Regions from separate parts of the Pseudomonas sp. RL_15y_Pfl2_60 genome, predicted to be linked through region 2. Evidence: predicted binding sites of a transcription regulator. Region 2 holds the regulator's gene; the other holds the start of a gene.
The links. Region 2 encodes sigma-54, which starts transcription at its own class of promoters, with help from an activator protein. Its sites were predicted from a motif close to ANTGGCATNNANNTTGCTNT; they were not measured.
Positions count from the first base shown of each region.

Region 1: AACY26_RS06295 (CmpA/NrtA family ABC transporter substrate-binding protein) is a predicted target of sigma-54. The motif match lies at 2,101-2,120, and genes of this name have one in related genera.

Region 1 is NZ_CAXAOE010000002.1:244,816-252,186, reverse strand. Features, by position in the region: gene AACY26_RS06300 (ABC transporter permease) at 1-480, opposite strand, end outside; gene AACY26_RS06295 (CmpA/NrtA family ABC transporter substrate-binding protein) at 585-1,964, opposite strand; gene AACY26_RS06290 (transcriptional regulator) at 2,347-2,661, opposite strand; gene AACY26_RS06285 (hypothetical protein) at 2,848-3,240, shown strand; gene alaC (alanine transaminase) at 3,459-4,673, opposite strand; gene AACY26_RS06275 (pyridoxal phosphate-dependent decarboxylase family protein) at 4,796-6,160, opposite strand; gene AACY26_RS06270 (ANTAR domain-containing response regulator) at 6,311-6,889, opposite strand; gene AACY26_RS06265 (CmpA/NrtA family ABC transporter substrate-binding protein) at 6,908-7,371, opposite strand, start outside.
Region 2 is NZ_CAXAOE010000001.1:972,446-979,816, reverse strand. Features, by position in the region: gene rapZ (RNase adapter RapZ) at 1-273, opposite strand, end outside; gene ptsN (PTS IIA-like nitrogen regulatory protein PtsN) at 290-754, opposite strand; gene hpf (ribosome hibernation-promoting factor, HPF/YfiA family) at 770-1,078, opposite strand; gene AACY26_RS04640 (RNA polymerase factor sigma-54) at 1,259-2,773, opposite strand; gene lptB (LPS export ABC transporter ATP-binding protein) at 2,909-3,634, opposite strand; gene lptA (lipopolysaccharide transport periplasmic protein LptA) at 3,638-4,174, opposite strand; gene lptC (LPS export ABC transporter periplasmic protein LptC) at 4,161-4,727, opposite strand; gene AACY26_RS04620 (KdsC family phosphatase) at 4,739-5,263, opposite strand; gene AACY26_RS04615 (KpsF/GutQ family sugar-phosphate isomerase) at 5,263-6,237, opposite strand; gene AACY26_RS04610 (ATP-binding cassette domain-containing protein) at 6,485-7,294, shown strand; gene mlaE (lipid asymmetry maintenance ABC transporter permease subunit MlaE) at 7,294-7,371, shown strand, end outside.

The sequences.
Region 1 (7,371 bases), on a different contig from region 2:
TATCTGGATCAGTGGATTAATGGCGTTGTACAGAGGCTTGCTCAGGCCGCAAACAATTCCCAGTGGAATGGCTATCAGTGAAGCAATGATAAAGCCGGTCATGACCGTGTAGAGGCTGGTGATGATTTGCTTGAAGAAGGTTGGTTTGCCGGTGTAAGAACGGATCTTTACCTCAGCCTCCGGGTTTTTGCTGAGCAGGGTGGCATTGCGTACTTCCTGGCGTTGATAGAATGCCGCTTCACGCGAGGCTTCGCGTTGGTGTTCGGCCACCAGGTTGCTGAACTGTCTGGCGACTTGTGCAGGCCCAGGAAAGGTTCCCAAGCTGGTATTGATGCTGCCGGCAATCATTTGCCAGAACAACAGAAATGCAGCTAGCCCAATAACTGGCATCAGCAGGTTGGGCAGCCAGCGCTTGAATGCCGCGCTACGCGCGCTCTTCACGGTCTGGGTAATTTGTTCGGAGATGGCAGGGTTACTCATCGTCCAATCCTCGGCTTATACAGCCTCCAGCAAAGCTGAAGACGGGTTATCTGGTGGCACTGAGCCGCAGGGGCGGTTGCAGTGCTCTAATTGTCACAAGCGCCTTAGAGCACTGAGTCTTGCTTCAAGCCAATTTTCATTTGTTCGATATAGGCGTTGGGCTTGCGCCCGTCGTAGGTCAGACCATCGATGAATTCATGGGTCGGCGCGCGAAATCCGCTTTCATTCGCAGCTGGAAAATCACTGGCTTTAGCCTTGCCTTCAGCGATCAACTCCTCGGCAGCCTGGCGATATACCGCGGGTTGGTAGACCTGCTTGGCGATATCGAAATACCAGCTGTCTGGCTTGGACTCGGCGATTTGCCCCCAGCGGCGCATTTGTGTGAGGTACCAGATTGCGTCGGAGTAAAAGGGGTAGGTGGCGTTGTAGCGAAAGAACACATTGAAGTCCGGCACGCTGCGCTTGTCGCCTTTCTCGTATTCGAATGTTCCGGTCATGGAGTTGGCGATGACTTTGGCATCGGCACCCACGTATTCAGGGCGTGACAGAATATCCACGGCCTCCTGGCGGTTGGCGTTATTGTTTTCATCCAGCCACATGGCGGCGCGGATCAGGGCCTTGACTAGGCGCTTGTGGGTTTCAGGGTTGGCATCGGCCCATTTTTTAGATACCCCGAGGACTTTCTCCGGGTTGTTTCTCCAGATTTCATAGTCGGTGATGACTGGTACGCCTATGCCTTTGAACACCGCTTGCTGGTTCCAGGGCTCTCCCACGCTGTAGCCATTGATGGTCCCGGCTTCCATGGTCGAAGGCATTTGCGGCGGAGGTGTGACCGAGAGCAGGGCATCGGCATTTAATGTGCCGGAAATATCGCCCTTGGCAGGGGCGTAGTAACCGGGGTTGATTCCGCCAGCCGCCAACCAGTACCGCAGCTCGTAGTTGTGGGTGGACACGGGAAAGACCATGCCCATGTTGAACGGCTTGCCTTCAGCCTTATAGCGCTCGATAACCGGTTTTAGCGCGGCGGCGCTTATGGGGTGAACCGGTTTACCATTTTCCATCGGGATGTGCTTTTTCATTTCAGCCCAGACCGCATTGGAAACAGTGATGCCGTTGCCATTGAGGTCCATGGAAAACGCAGTGACAATCTGCGCCTTGGTGCCAAAGCCGATTGTTGCGCCAAGTGGTTGGCCGGCCAACATATGTGCGCCGTCGAGCTCGCCAGTGATCACCCGGTCGAGTAGTACCTTCCAGTTCGCTTGGGCCTCAAGGGTGACATACAGGCCTTCGTCCTCGAAGTAACCTTTCTCATAAGCAATTGCCAGGGGCGCCATGTCAGTGAGCTTGATAAAGCCTAGTTTGAGCTCTGCTTTTTCTGGCTCTGCAGCACTGCTAAAAGGCGCAGCGAGTACTAGAAGCGCGGCGCAGCTGACACGGGCCAAGGCCTTCTTGAATAATGAGCACGGTCGTATGGAATGGCGCATTGAAATTCCTCAGCTATCAGAAACGAAAAAAGACGTCTAAACCTGCACGCGATAACAATGCGTGCAGCCTTGACGTCTTTGTCTATTTCGTCTCGATCACCGTCGTTGGCGACCCGAAGACGGATGTAGTGAGGTTATTGCAAGGCCCTTGCCAGACTCCGGCTCAGATGCTGTATGAAGATTTTTATATAAGATAAAAAGTCATTAAAAACAATAAATTACCTATGTATTTTAAAGTTGAATAGAGATTTTGCTGGCGGCTGTACAAGCATCAATAGCGCTCGGCTCTGAGCCAGGCTGGTGCGTGGTTCATTAGCGTGCCGCCTAACGTGCGCAATAACAGCGCAGCGATTGACCTGGCTTTTGGGTGCAAGTACAGGACTTAGCTGGCTGGGCGTTTGCGAGGCTCCTCGACGAAGTCCTTGAGCCAGCGCAGGACTTCAACAGCTTCCCAGCGCGTGGGGTCGAACATCGCATAGACCAAGCCCTGGTAGCCAACAACATCAAGTGGCCGGTGATATCCCGCACGCTGGAGAAGCGCCTCTATTTCCGCAAAGCAGGTGTTGAAGTGCAGCCTGTTGAAGGGGGTTTTGCCTTCAGTGACTATCCCTTCAAGGTGAAGCTCGTCCACTGTGGCCCGTACTTTTTCCAGGGGCATTAGGTTAACTGTTTGTTTTAATTGCATTACGTCCAGCATCGTTGCGCTCCCAATCAAGCCTGTACGGTATCTGTCAGATGGCGTAAATGAGTTTAGTACAAAAACACTGTACAAATAAACAGTATTGGTTAATAGTCTTGCCATCGCGCTGCAAATTTCACTCATTGCGATGGCCTGAAGGTAACCAAGCCCCAGCCCATCGTTTAGGCAAAGGGGTAGCAAACAATGCAACAGATGCTGATGACAGTTTTGGTATTGGTCATGCTCGGCGGATGCGCGCAACCATCTCTTGAGCAACCCAAAGCCAATGGCACCTATTTAGTGATCGACAATAACGATGCTTGGGCCGTGGTCATTTCTGATGGCAAGCGGGTTGAGGAGCACGGATTAGTTGTGGATGTGATCGGTATGCCTGCAAGGGGCGCCGCCGTGGCCAACAGCTATGTAATTGACACACCCAATTGCGGGCGCGTGCAGTGGATGGCGCAACATGATGATGTGGTCGATGGCGCGACCAGTTTGATGGCGCTCAGCTACAACAAGGCGTTGACTGCGTCCAATTGCGTGATCGGGGAAGGCGTGAGCAGCATCTGGACTGTGCTTGATTATTCAAGCTAATGAATCTCTGAAAACCTACTGCGCTCGATATTACTGTGCAGCCCTTGCGTCGTTGAAAAACGGCTCACAGCCTTTCGGTTGAATGAGCTTCAGTTTGGCCCCGATTAGACCACTAAGGTCGAGCGCGACATTTTTCAAAGGATCTCTAAACGACGAGCGCCCGGTAATCATGGATTACCGGGCGCTCGCTGTGAATGGATGCTGTAGGTTGCTGGGCGTTACTTGATGGGCTGGGCAAGCACGCCATCGGTTCTGAACATATGCTTGATGCCGCGCAAGGCCTGACGAATGCGATCCTGATTCTCGATCAAGGCGAAGCGCACATGGTCATCACCATAATCGCCAAAGCCAATGCCCGGTGAGACGCAGACCTTGGCTTGCGCCAGCAGTTTTTTAGCAAACTCCAGTGAGCCAAGCTCGGCATAGGCCTCAGGTATCTTGGCCCAGACATACATTGAGGCCTTCGGATTCTCAACCATCCAACCCAGCTCATGCAGGCCTTTGACCATTAAGTTGCGCCGCTGCCGGTACTGCTCGGCAATGTCGCGTACGCATTGCTGGTCACCCTCAAGTGCGGCGATAGCAGCCACTTGTAGCGGGGTAAAGGTGCCGTAGTCGTGATAGCTCTTGATTCGTGCCAAGGCATTAACCAGTTCCTTGTTGCCAACCATGAAGCCAATCCGCCAACCAGCCATGTTGTAGCTCTTGGACAGGGTGAAGAACTCCACGGCGACATCCTTGGCGCCCGGAACCTGCATGATCGATGGCGCCTTCCAGCCGTCATAGACGATATCGGCGTAGGCGAGATCGTGCACCACCAACACGTCATATTGTTTGGCCAGCGCCACTACGCGCTCAAAGAAGTCCAGCTCGACACACTGCGCCGTCGGGTTGGATGGGAAACCCAAAATCATCATCTTCGGCTTAGGGATGGACTCGCGAATGGCGCGCTCCAGCTCAGCAAAGAAATCGACACCTGGCACCAGCGGCACTGAACGTACCTGGGCGCCAGCAAGCACGGCACCATAAATATGGATCGGGTAGCTGGGGTTTGGCACCAGTACCGTATCACCATGATCCAGCGTCGCTAGCATCAGGTGAGCCAAGCCTTCTTTGGAGCCGATGGTGACGATGGCCTCATCTTCAGGATCGATATCCACCTGGTAACGGTCGGCATACCAGCGTGAGATCGCTCGGCGCAGGCGCGGAATACCGCGCGAAGTCGAATAGCCGTGGGTGTCTTCACGCTGGGCAACAGTGCAGAGTTTTTCAACGATATGGGGAGGCGTCGGGCCGTCTGGGTTGCCCATGCTGAAGTCAATGATGTCCTCGCCACGGCGACGGGCTGCCATCTTCAGTTCAGCGGTGATATTGAAAACATAGGGAGGGAGACGATCGATGCGCGCAAAGCGGCGCTTAGCTTGCTCAGCCATGTAAACCTCAACGTACGTAAGCGCCCGGAACCGTCCGAGCGACGCTGGCCACTGCGGTGGCCGGTGATGAAGATATACGCAGTGAGCCAGGGTTGTCGAGTGGTTGCGCTGCAATTACAGGTTCAGCTGCTGGTTTGCTGTTTGAGTGCAATCAGCAGGTCAGCGAGTAGTTCGATATCCGCATCAGTGGTGCGCCAGGATGAAATACTCAGGCGAAAGGCAGGGCGTTCTTGCCAGATTGTCGGTCCAAACCAGACTTGTCCGGATGCCTGGGCGGCCAGGCGGATTGCAGTGGTCTGTTGATCAGTATCTGCCCGCACCAGAACTTGGTTAAGTACAACCCGGTTGAGCACCTGATATCCGGCAGTGCGCAGCCGTTCAGCCAGATGGCTGGCCTGACGAATGTGGTTGTCTATCATCTGGCGCAACCCCTCGCGGCCAAGTGAGGCGAGAGCCGCCCAGATCGGCACCCCGCGCGCCCGGCGCGAGAACTCCAGGGTCAGGTTTTTCTGTGCATCCTTTGATGCCGTGGCGTAGGCCGCATCGCTGTTCATCGCCGCAGCAAGTGCATCCGCATCACGGCAAATAGCCATGGCGCCGTCGTATGGTGTGTTTAGCCATTTGTGTCCGTCGGTGGTCCAGCTATCCGCCAGTTCGACGCCGTCGACGAGTTCAGCAGCAGATGAGGCGCGAGCCCACAAACCAAAAGCACCGTCGACGTGGACCCATGCACCCGCTGCTTTGGCGCTGGGAATAAGGCTGCAGAAGGGGTCGAACTCGCCGGTATTGACTTCGCCTGCCTGTAGGCAAAGGATCGTCATATCATCCAGCGCTGGCAACTGCAGTGGATCAATCCGGCCATGCTCGTCCACAGGCGCAACGACTAGCCGGTTCATGCCAAAACCCAGTACGCGCAAAGCCTTCTTCACGGTGATGTGTACGCTAGCTGATACCACGACACGTATCTCGGGCGCGCCAATTAAACCATCACCGTCAAAGTCCCAGCCTTTGCGTGCCAGCAGTGAGCGCCGGGCTGCAGATAGGCACGCCAGGGTGCAGGCCGTTGCGCTGGTACCAAAGCCGACTGCACTGTTACTAGCTAGCCCCAAAGCTTCGAGCACCCAGCGCCCGGCAATGCGCTCGATTGCATCAACGGCCGGGGAGTTGTCGAACGACGAAGCGCATTGATCCCAGGCGAGCACTATGCGTTCGGCTGCCGCAGCGGCGGGGAGGGTGGCGCCGATAACAAAGCCGAAATAGCGCGAGCTGTTGGAGCTGACTGTGGCCGGGGATGCGATGTCATCAAGCAGGGCTAACACCTGGTTTGCAGCTATGCCTTGTTCACTGAATGGCAGGTCAAGCGTCTTGAGTCCGGCAATGGCTTGGTGACTGGGGAATACCGGGCGCTGTGGCAGGCTGTCGAGGTAGTTGAGGGCACGCTGGTCTGCTTCGGCAAGAAGCAGGCGCTCGTCACTTTGCTGGGGCATGTTGAGTTCACTGTTGGTGGCTGCTGATACTTGATCTTAGCCATTGAACAGTTGCTGGCGCAGATACAACCGGCCATTGAGCCGGCTATACAGTTTGCTGTCCGTGACAGGTGCGAGCAGAACAGTGGCGCCCCAAGCGGTACAGTCCGCTTATTTGCCGAGCAAATCGTGCATGGCAATAATCTGCTCGGCCACTTGTGCGAGCTTTTGTTGGCGGCTCATGGCTTGGCGACGCATCAGGGTGTAGGCGGCTTCTTCATCGCAGCTTTTCATTTTCATCAACAAGCCCTTGGCCAGCTCAATCCGTTTGCGTTCAGCCAGTTGTGCGTCGCGTGCGTGTAATTGCGCGCGCAAGGCTTGATCGCTCTCAAAGCGGGCCATTGCCACATCTAAAATCGGTTGCAGGCGCTGGGCGTGAATACCTTCCACTATGTAAGCACTGACGCCCGACTGAATGGCTTGGCGCATGACGCTGGGGTTGTGTTCGTCAGTGAACATGACAATTGGGCGCGGCTGGTCACGAGTCACCAGCACCACTTGCTCCATGACGTCACGGCTGGGGGATTCACTGTCGATCAGGATTACATCCGGGCGCACAGCCTCAACCCGAGCGGGCAGGTCGATGGTCAAGCCGGATTCGTCGATGACTTCAAATCCGGCCTCGGTCAGTGCCGCTTTGAGCCGGCCGACTTTTTTCGGTGTGTCGTTTATCAGCAGTATGCGCAGCATATCTTGGCCTCCTGCCAGTTATTGGGCGGTGACTGAGTTATCGCTCAAGGCGTGAAGGGCAAAACCTCGCGCATAGTCCACCGGGTTGCTGCCGTCCCAGCTTTTGCCATCGAGCAGGGTGCTGCTGCGCATCGCAGGTGGCACCGGGATGTTCAATGCCTGCGCCGCCTGGCTGTAGATGTCGATTTGCTGGATACGCTGCGCGATACCCAGGTAGTCGGGATCATCACGTAGCAAGCCCCAGCGGCGGAATTGGGTCATAAACCAGATGCCGTCGGATAAATACGGCATGTTGACTGCGCCGCCGGCGTGGAAGCGCAGTGGGTGCGGGTCGGCCCAGGCATTGCCGAGACCGTCTTGGTAGTTGCCAAGAAATCGCGGTTCTATGGCAGACAAGGGAGCGTCAACATAGTCGGCGCTGCTGATCAGCTTGGCCGTGCTGCGTTTGTTTTCCGGGTTTTCGTCAATGAAACGGCTGGCTT
Region 2 (7,371 bases):
GTCCAGATACAGCAGGTCGCACTGAACATTGCGCGCACGGACTTGCTCAAGCAACTCGGGAAACATGTTCAAGTCGCTTGGCAGGTTGCGTGCGTCAATCGACACCGCGACGTTAGGGTGAACTGAATCTTTTTGCTGAAACGCTCGTTCAGCTAGCTGAGGCAGCAAGCTGGCCGGCAGGTTGTCTATGCAGTAAAAGCCGTTGTCCTCAAGTACATCAAGGGCGGTACTTTTACCTGATCCTGAACGCCCGCTGACTATTATCAAGCGCATGTAGGTTCCCTGTCGTTTAGCTGTTGTTCTGTACGTCGACAACAACCTGATACAGGGCGTCATTGCTTTGCGCCTGGCGCAGTCGCTCACGGACATCGCTGCGGTCAAGCATGCTCGCTATTTGACGAAGCAGCTCAAGGTGTTCATCCGTCGCGGCCTCAGGCACCAATAGCACGAACAGCAAGTCAACCGGGGCGCCATCAATCGCGTCAAAATCGACAGCCGATTCGAGCTTGAGCAAGGCGCTGATGGGTGCATTGCACGCAGGCAAACGGCAGTGTGGAATGGCGATGCCATTACCAAAACCAGTGGACCCAAGTTTTTCGCGGGCGATAAGGCTTTCGAAAATGTCTTGTCCATCGAGGTCGGGCAATTCGCGCGCAACCAAGTTGGCAATCTGTTCGAGAACACGTTTTTTACTGCCGCCCGGCACATTCACCAAGGAACGGCCGGGGGTCAGGATATTTTCAAGTCGGATCATAGGAGTTGGGCGATATCAACGGGCCATTGCGCCCTGTTGACGGTCGAGCTGCTTTTCCTTGTGCTTGATAAGTTGTCTATCGAGTTTGTCGGTCAGTAAATCGATTGCTGCATACATGTCATCATGTTCGGCGTTGGCGACAATTTCGCCGCCAGCAATGTGTAAGGTGGCTTCGATTTTCTGCTTGAGCTTCTCGACCTCCATAATGACTTGCACATTGGTAATCTTGTCGAAGTGGCGCTCTAGTCGACTGAATTTTTCGTCGATGTAGTCGCGCAGGGCGTCGGTCACATCCAGCTGGTGTCCACTGATGTTGACTTGCATACCGCTTTCTCCTTGTTGCCGTGTGTAAGAGACAGGCTGAGTTGCCTGCCGCCGGAACACTGTGGCGCGTAAGACCCCCAGAAATCGAGTCTGACACCTTTACGCCCTTAGTATGGCTGCTTTTAGCTAAGAGCGGGTCAGTTCGATAGTGATTGAGACGATCTTCCTGTTCATCAGCTGTTACATCAGTCGCTTGCGTTCACTTGAAGGCGCGATACCGAGAGACTCTCGATATTTAGCAACTGTGCGTCGAGCTACTTGAATGCCTTGTGTCTCCAGTAAACCAGCGATCTTGCTGTCACTCAACGGCTTTTTTGCATTTTCCGCTGCAACCAGTTTTTTGATGATCGCGCGGATCGCTGTAGACGAGCATTCTCCGCCTTCGGAGGTACTGACGTGGCTGGAGAAGAAGTATTTCAACTCGTAAATGCCGCGGGGGGTGTGCATGAATTTCTGGGTGGTCACCCGGGAAATGGTCGACTCGTGCATGCCAACCGCTTCGGCGATATCGTGCAGCACAAGGGGTTTCATCGCCTCGTCGCCGTAGTCAAGGAAGCCGCGTTGATGTTCAACGATCTGGGTCGCAACCTTCATCAGCGTTTCGTTGCGGCTCTGCAGGCTTTTGATAAACCAGCGGGCTTCTTGCAGCTGGTTGCGCATAAAGGTGTTGTCGGCGCTAGAGTCGGCGCGACGTACAAAACCTGCGTATTGCGCATTGACGCGCAGCCGGGGCATGGCTTCCTGATTGAGTTCAACCAGCCAGCGCTCGTTGTGTTTGCGCACAATGACATCGGGTACCACGTATTCGGGTTCGCTTGATTCAATCTGCGAGCCCGGACGTGGGTTGAGGCTTTGGATCAGTTCAATGACTTGGCGCAGCTCATCTTCTTTGAGCTTCATGCGCCGCATCAGTTGGCTGTAATCGCGGTTGCCCAGCAGATCCAGATAGTCATTGGCAAGTCGCTGTGCTTCGGCAAGCCAAGGGGTTTTGGCGGGCAGTTGGCGCAGTTGCAGGGTCAGGCATTCGCGCAGGTCGCGCGCGGCAATACCAGAAGGCTCAAACTGCTGGATGCGGTGCAGGACGGCTTCTATTTCGTCCAGTTCGATGTCCAGTTCAGGGTCGAAGGCTTCGAGAATCTCTTGCAGGGTTTCTTCGAGATAGCCCTGGACGTTGATGCAGTCGATCAGGGTGACTGCAATCAAGCGGTCCTTATCGGACATGGGGGACAGGTTGAGCTGCCAGAGCATGTGGCTCTGCAGGCTTTCACCGGTCGAGGTGCGTGTGGTGAAGTCCCATTCGTCGTCATCGCTGCTGCTGGGCAGGCTGCTGGCGCTGGTTTGGTAGACATCTTCCCAGGCTGTATCCACCGGAAGCTCGTTGGGGATACGCTCGTTCCACTCGCCATCTTCCAGGTTGTCCACGGTTTGCGGGGTATCCTGGAAGCTGGTTTCTTGGTAGCTGTCCTGTTGTACAGGCTGCTCGGTGGTCGCGGTCTCTGCGCCGTCGGCCATGGGGTCCGAGTTATCGAAGTCTTCGCCGTCTTCTTGGCGTTCGAGCATTGGGTTTGACTCCAGTGCCTCTTGGATTTCTTGCTGGAGATCCAGGGTCGACAGTTGGAGTAAGCGAATGGCTTGTTGCAGCTGAGGAGTCATCGTCAGCTGCTGGCCCATCTTCAGGACTAGCGATGGTTTCATTGCAGACCTTATTTACCGGCGTCTTTGCGCAATCCACTACAGGGCGCCGGATGGGCGCCTCAAGGAAGCAAATTATATGCCCGAATTGCAGTGCTTTGCCTAGCTGTTGACGCTAATCGGTTGAGAAAAACTGGGTTAAAGGCGGAATTCATGGCCCAGGTAGACTTCTTTAACCGTCTGGTTGGACAGAATCGCTTCTGAATCACCTTCCGCAATGAGTTGGCCGTCGCTGACGATATAGGCGGTCTCGCAAATATCCAGCGTTTCGCGCACGTTGTGGTCAGTGATCAGTACGCCGATACCCTTGGCTTTCAAATGGTGGATGATTTGCTTGATATCACCAACCGAGATCGGGTCGACACCGGCAAATGGTTCATCGAGCAAGATGAATTTCGGTGCGGTTGCCAGGGCGCGGGCAATTTCAACCCGGCGTCGCTCACCGCCGGACAGGCTCATGCCCAGGTTGTCGCGAATATGGTGAATATGGAATTCCTCAAGGAGGTTTTCCAGTTCAGCTTCGCGGCCTGCACGGTCAAGCTCTTTACGCGTCTCGAGAATTGCCATGATGTTGTCGGCAACGCTGAGCTTGCGGAAAATCGATGCTTCTTGAGGCAGGTAGCCAATGCCGGCGCGTGCGCGGCCGTGCATGGGCTGATGGCTGACGTCGAGGTCGTCAATCAGGATGCGCCCCTGATCAGCCTGCACTAAGCCCACGATCATGTAGAAGCAGGTGGTTTTACCTGCACCGTTAGGGCCAAGCAGGCCGACGATCTGGCCGCTGTCGATGCTCAGGCTAACGTCACGGACAACCTGGCGGCTTTTGTAGCTTTTAGCCAGGTGTTGGGCTTTCAATGTAGCCATTAATTACTGCCCTTGGGTGGGTTTGTTCTTCGGCTGGATCACCATATCGATGCGTGGGCGCGGCGAGGTCACCTTGGTGCCTGTTGCGCGGCCTGCGTTGACGATTTGGCGCTGCGTATCGTAGACAATTTTCTCGCCTTCGAAGGTATTTCCCTCTTGAATAACCTTGGCTTGGTCAATCAGGACAATACGCTCGTTGGCGGCAAAGTATTGAATGGTCAGGCCGTAGGCCTTGACGATTTCTTTGTCTGCAGCGGGTTTCTGCTCATAGTAGGCAGGGCGTCCGACCGAGGTGAAAACGTCGATCTCGCCTTTGGCGTTCTGGGTAATGGTGACTGTGTCACCCTTGATTATCATGGTGCCTTGAGTGATGACGACATCGCCGCGATAAACTGCAACACCTTGTTTGTCGTCGAGCTCTGCGCTGTCTGCCTGCACGCGGATCGGTTGATCGCGGTCAGTTGGCAAAGCCCAGGCGTGAACGCTTCCTAGCGATGCACCCAAGCTGAGCAGAAGGGGGAGGGTTTTAACGAACCTCATGCTGGCCTCTTACGTTGGACAGCAAGAGCATCCTGCTGTCATTTAAATACGCTTTCATTCCTTGCGCCGTGGTCACCCCATTGGCTGCGTCGATTCTAACGGCTTGCTGCGTCTGCGCATATTCCTTATCTGGAATTACCGTTAGGCGACTGGTCGTAAGCAGTGTTGGACGCCCCTTGGCGTCGGTGCGTTTAACTCGAACCTTGTCAATCAGTTCGACTTCCTTGCCGCCTGGGGAAACTTCGCCTTTTTCACTTTGCACATGCCAAGGAAGCTCTGTTCCACGGTATAGCAGCAGGTCGGGCTGTGTCAGGTAAGAGATATCCGAGGCTTTGGCGTGCTCGACTTTGTCGGCAGTCAGCTCGTAATGTAATTTCCCGTCCGGTTGATATTGCACGGTTTTGGAGTTGACCACATAAAAGTCAATTGTGTTTTGCGCAGTGGTCTTTGCCGGTTTGTCAGCAAAACTGTCCGGGTTGATATTCCAATACCCGGCAGCTGCCACGAGCAGTACGCCGAGTATGAGGAGCAATATGTTCAGTGGTTTACGCATGGTTTGCAGTTCTACAGGTAGGCCGCTTGAGCAGCTTCAAGGGTGCCTTGGGCGAGCATAATCGATTCGCAGAATTCGCGAGCCGCACCTTCTCCGCCCTTGGCCTGGGTCACAGCGAACGCATGTTGACGTACAAATGGATCAGCGTTGGCGACAGCAATTCCCAAGCCTACTCGACGAATAACGGGCAGGTCGGGCAAGTCATCGCCCAAATAGGCGACTTGATCATAGTTTAGGCCGAGTTCGCCGAGTAGTTCGTCGAGCACTGCCAGTTTGTCTTCGCGCCCTTGGTAAAGGTGTTGAATCCCCAGGTTTTGTGCGCGGCGCTCAACCACGGGGGTTTTACGTCCGGTAATAATTGCGGTGCGTACGCCCGAGTTGATCAGCATCTTAATGCCTTGGCCATCAAGGGTGTTGAACGTCTTGAATTCGCTGCCGTCGACCAGAAAGTATAACTTGCCGTCCGTCAGCACGCCGTCAACGTCAAAAATGGCCAGTTTGATCGCGCGCGCTCGTTCTTTGAAATCTGGGGTCATTACATTACTCCGGCACGCAGTAGGTCGTGCATGTTCAGCGCGCCAATTGGGCGATCGTTGTCGTCAACGACCACCAGCGAGCTGATTTTATGGTCTTCCATGATCTTCAATGCCTCTGCGGCGAGCATTTCGGCACGGGCAGTTTTGCCACGGGCGGTCATCACTTGATCGATGGTTGCTTCTCGTAGATCAATTTCTCGGTCCAGAGTTCTGCGCAGGTCACCATCTGTAAAGATTCCAGCCAGCAAGCCGTTCTCGTCGATGATGACGGTCATGCCCAGGCCTTTCTGGGTCATGACCAACAATGCTTCGCGAAGCGAGGTGCCTCGTTTGACTGTAGGCAAGCCGTCGCCGGTGTGCATGACGTTTTCCACTTTCAGCAATAAGCGTCTGCCGAGTGCGCCGCCGGGATGCGAGAAGGCGAAGTCTTCAGCGGTAAAGCCGCGAGCCTCCAGCAGGGCGATCGCCAATGCATCGCCCAGCACCAGTGATGCGGTGGTCGATGAGGTGGGTGCCAGGTTAAGCGGGCAAGCCTCTTTCGATACGCTGGCATCGAGATTGACTTCGGCGGCCTTGGCCAAAGCCGACTCGGGGTTGCCAGTCATGCTGATCAGCTTGATGCCCAGGCGCTTGATCAGTGGCAGCAGTGTCACGATTTCAGCGGTCGAGCCCGAGTTGGAGAGTGCGAGCACCACGTCGTCGCGGGTGATCATGCCCATGTCACCGTGGCTGGCTTCGGCTGGGTGGACAAAAAAAGCCGTGGTGCCGGTGCTGGCTAAAGTAGCTGCAATCTTATTGCCGACGTGACCTGACTTGCCCATGCCGACCACAACGACCCGGCCTTTGCTCGAAAGGATCAGTTCGCAGGCGCGGATAAAATTGTCATCAATCCGGGGCAGCAGCTCTTCAACTGCTTCGAGCTCTAGGCGAATGGTGCGCTGTGCGGATTTGATCAGGTCGTTTGACTGGTTCATAGCGGTCGGCCAGGTCATGCTCTGTAAAAGCCAGCGATTATAGCCCGAAAGCGTTGCCGGCTCATCTTAGAATTGTGTTGCTCATGTGCGTTCGTTACGAGTATGAGCGCTTAGTCGTGTTTGCTAATATTGGGAGCGCTTCTGGGGTGGTGGTATGCTGCGCCCCTAATTCGGCCCTGATGGTTGGCGTGGTGTCTTCGGTTTAACGCCGTGCGTCTACCAAGGGAGTTGTTTGTAAGGAGTTTAGATGGGCGCCGATAGTCATTACGCGGTTGAGCTTAAAAACGTCAGTTTTAAGCGCGGTAACCGAGATATTTTCAAAAATATCGATGTGTGCATCCCGCGCGGCAAAGTGATCGGCATCATGGGGCCTTCCGGAAGCGGAAAGACGACCCTGTTGAGGCTGATAGCAGCTGAGTTGAAGCCCTCAGCCGGGGAAGTGTGGGTCAATGGGGTCAATCTGCCGACCTTGTCGCGCAGTGAATTGTTCGACATGCGCAAGCAGATGGGCGTGCTGTTTCAAAGCGGCGCGCTGTTTACCGATCTCGATGTATTCGAGAACGTAGCCTTCCCGTTGCGTGTGCATACCCAGCTTCCAGAAGAAATGATTCGCGATATTGTGCTGATGAAGCTGCAAGCTGTAGGCCTGCGCGGTGCAATTGAGCTGATGCCGGATGAACTGTCGGGTGGCATGAAACGTCGTGTGGCGCTGGCCCGGGCCATTGCCTTGGACCCGCAGATTTTGATTTATGATGAGCCTTTTGTTGGCCAGGACCCCATTGCGATGGGGGTCTTGGTTCGATTGATTCGCCTGCTCAACGACGCACTGGGTATTACCAGTATCGTGGTTTCCCATGACCTGGCTGAAACCGCCAGTATTGCTGACTACATCTATGTCGTGGGCAACACCCAGGTGTTGGGACAAGGTACGCCCAGTGAGTTGATGAAGTCGGACAGTCCGCGAATTCAGCAGTTTATGCAGGGCGCAGCCGATGGTCCGGTGCCATTTCACTTTCCGGCGGCTAGCTACCGCGACGATTTACTGGGAGCGCGCTAATGCGCAAAAGAACGCCAATCGAACGGGTGGCCTTGCTGGGGCGCGCCGGTATTGATGTGGTCGCAACCCTGGGGCGC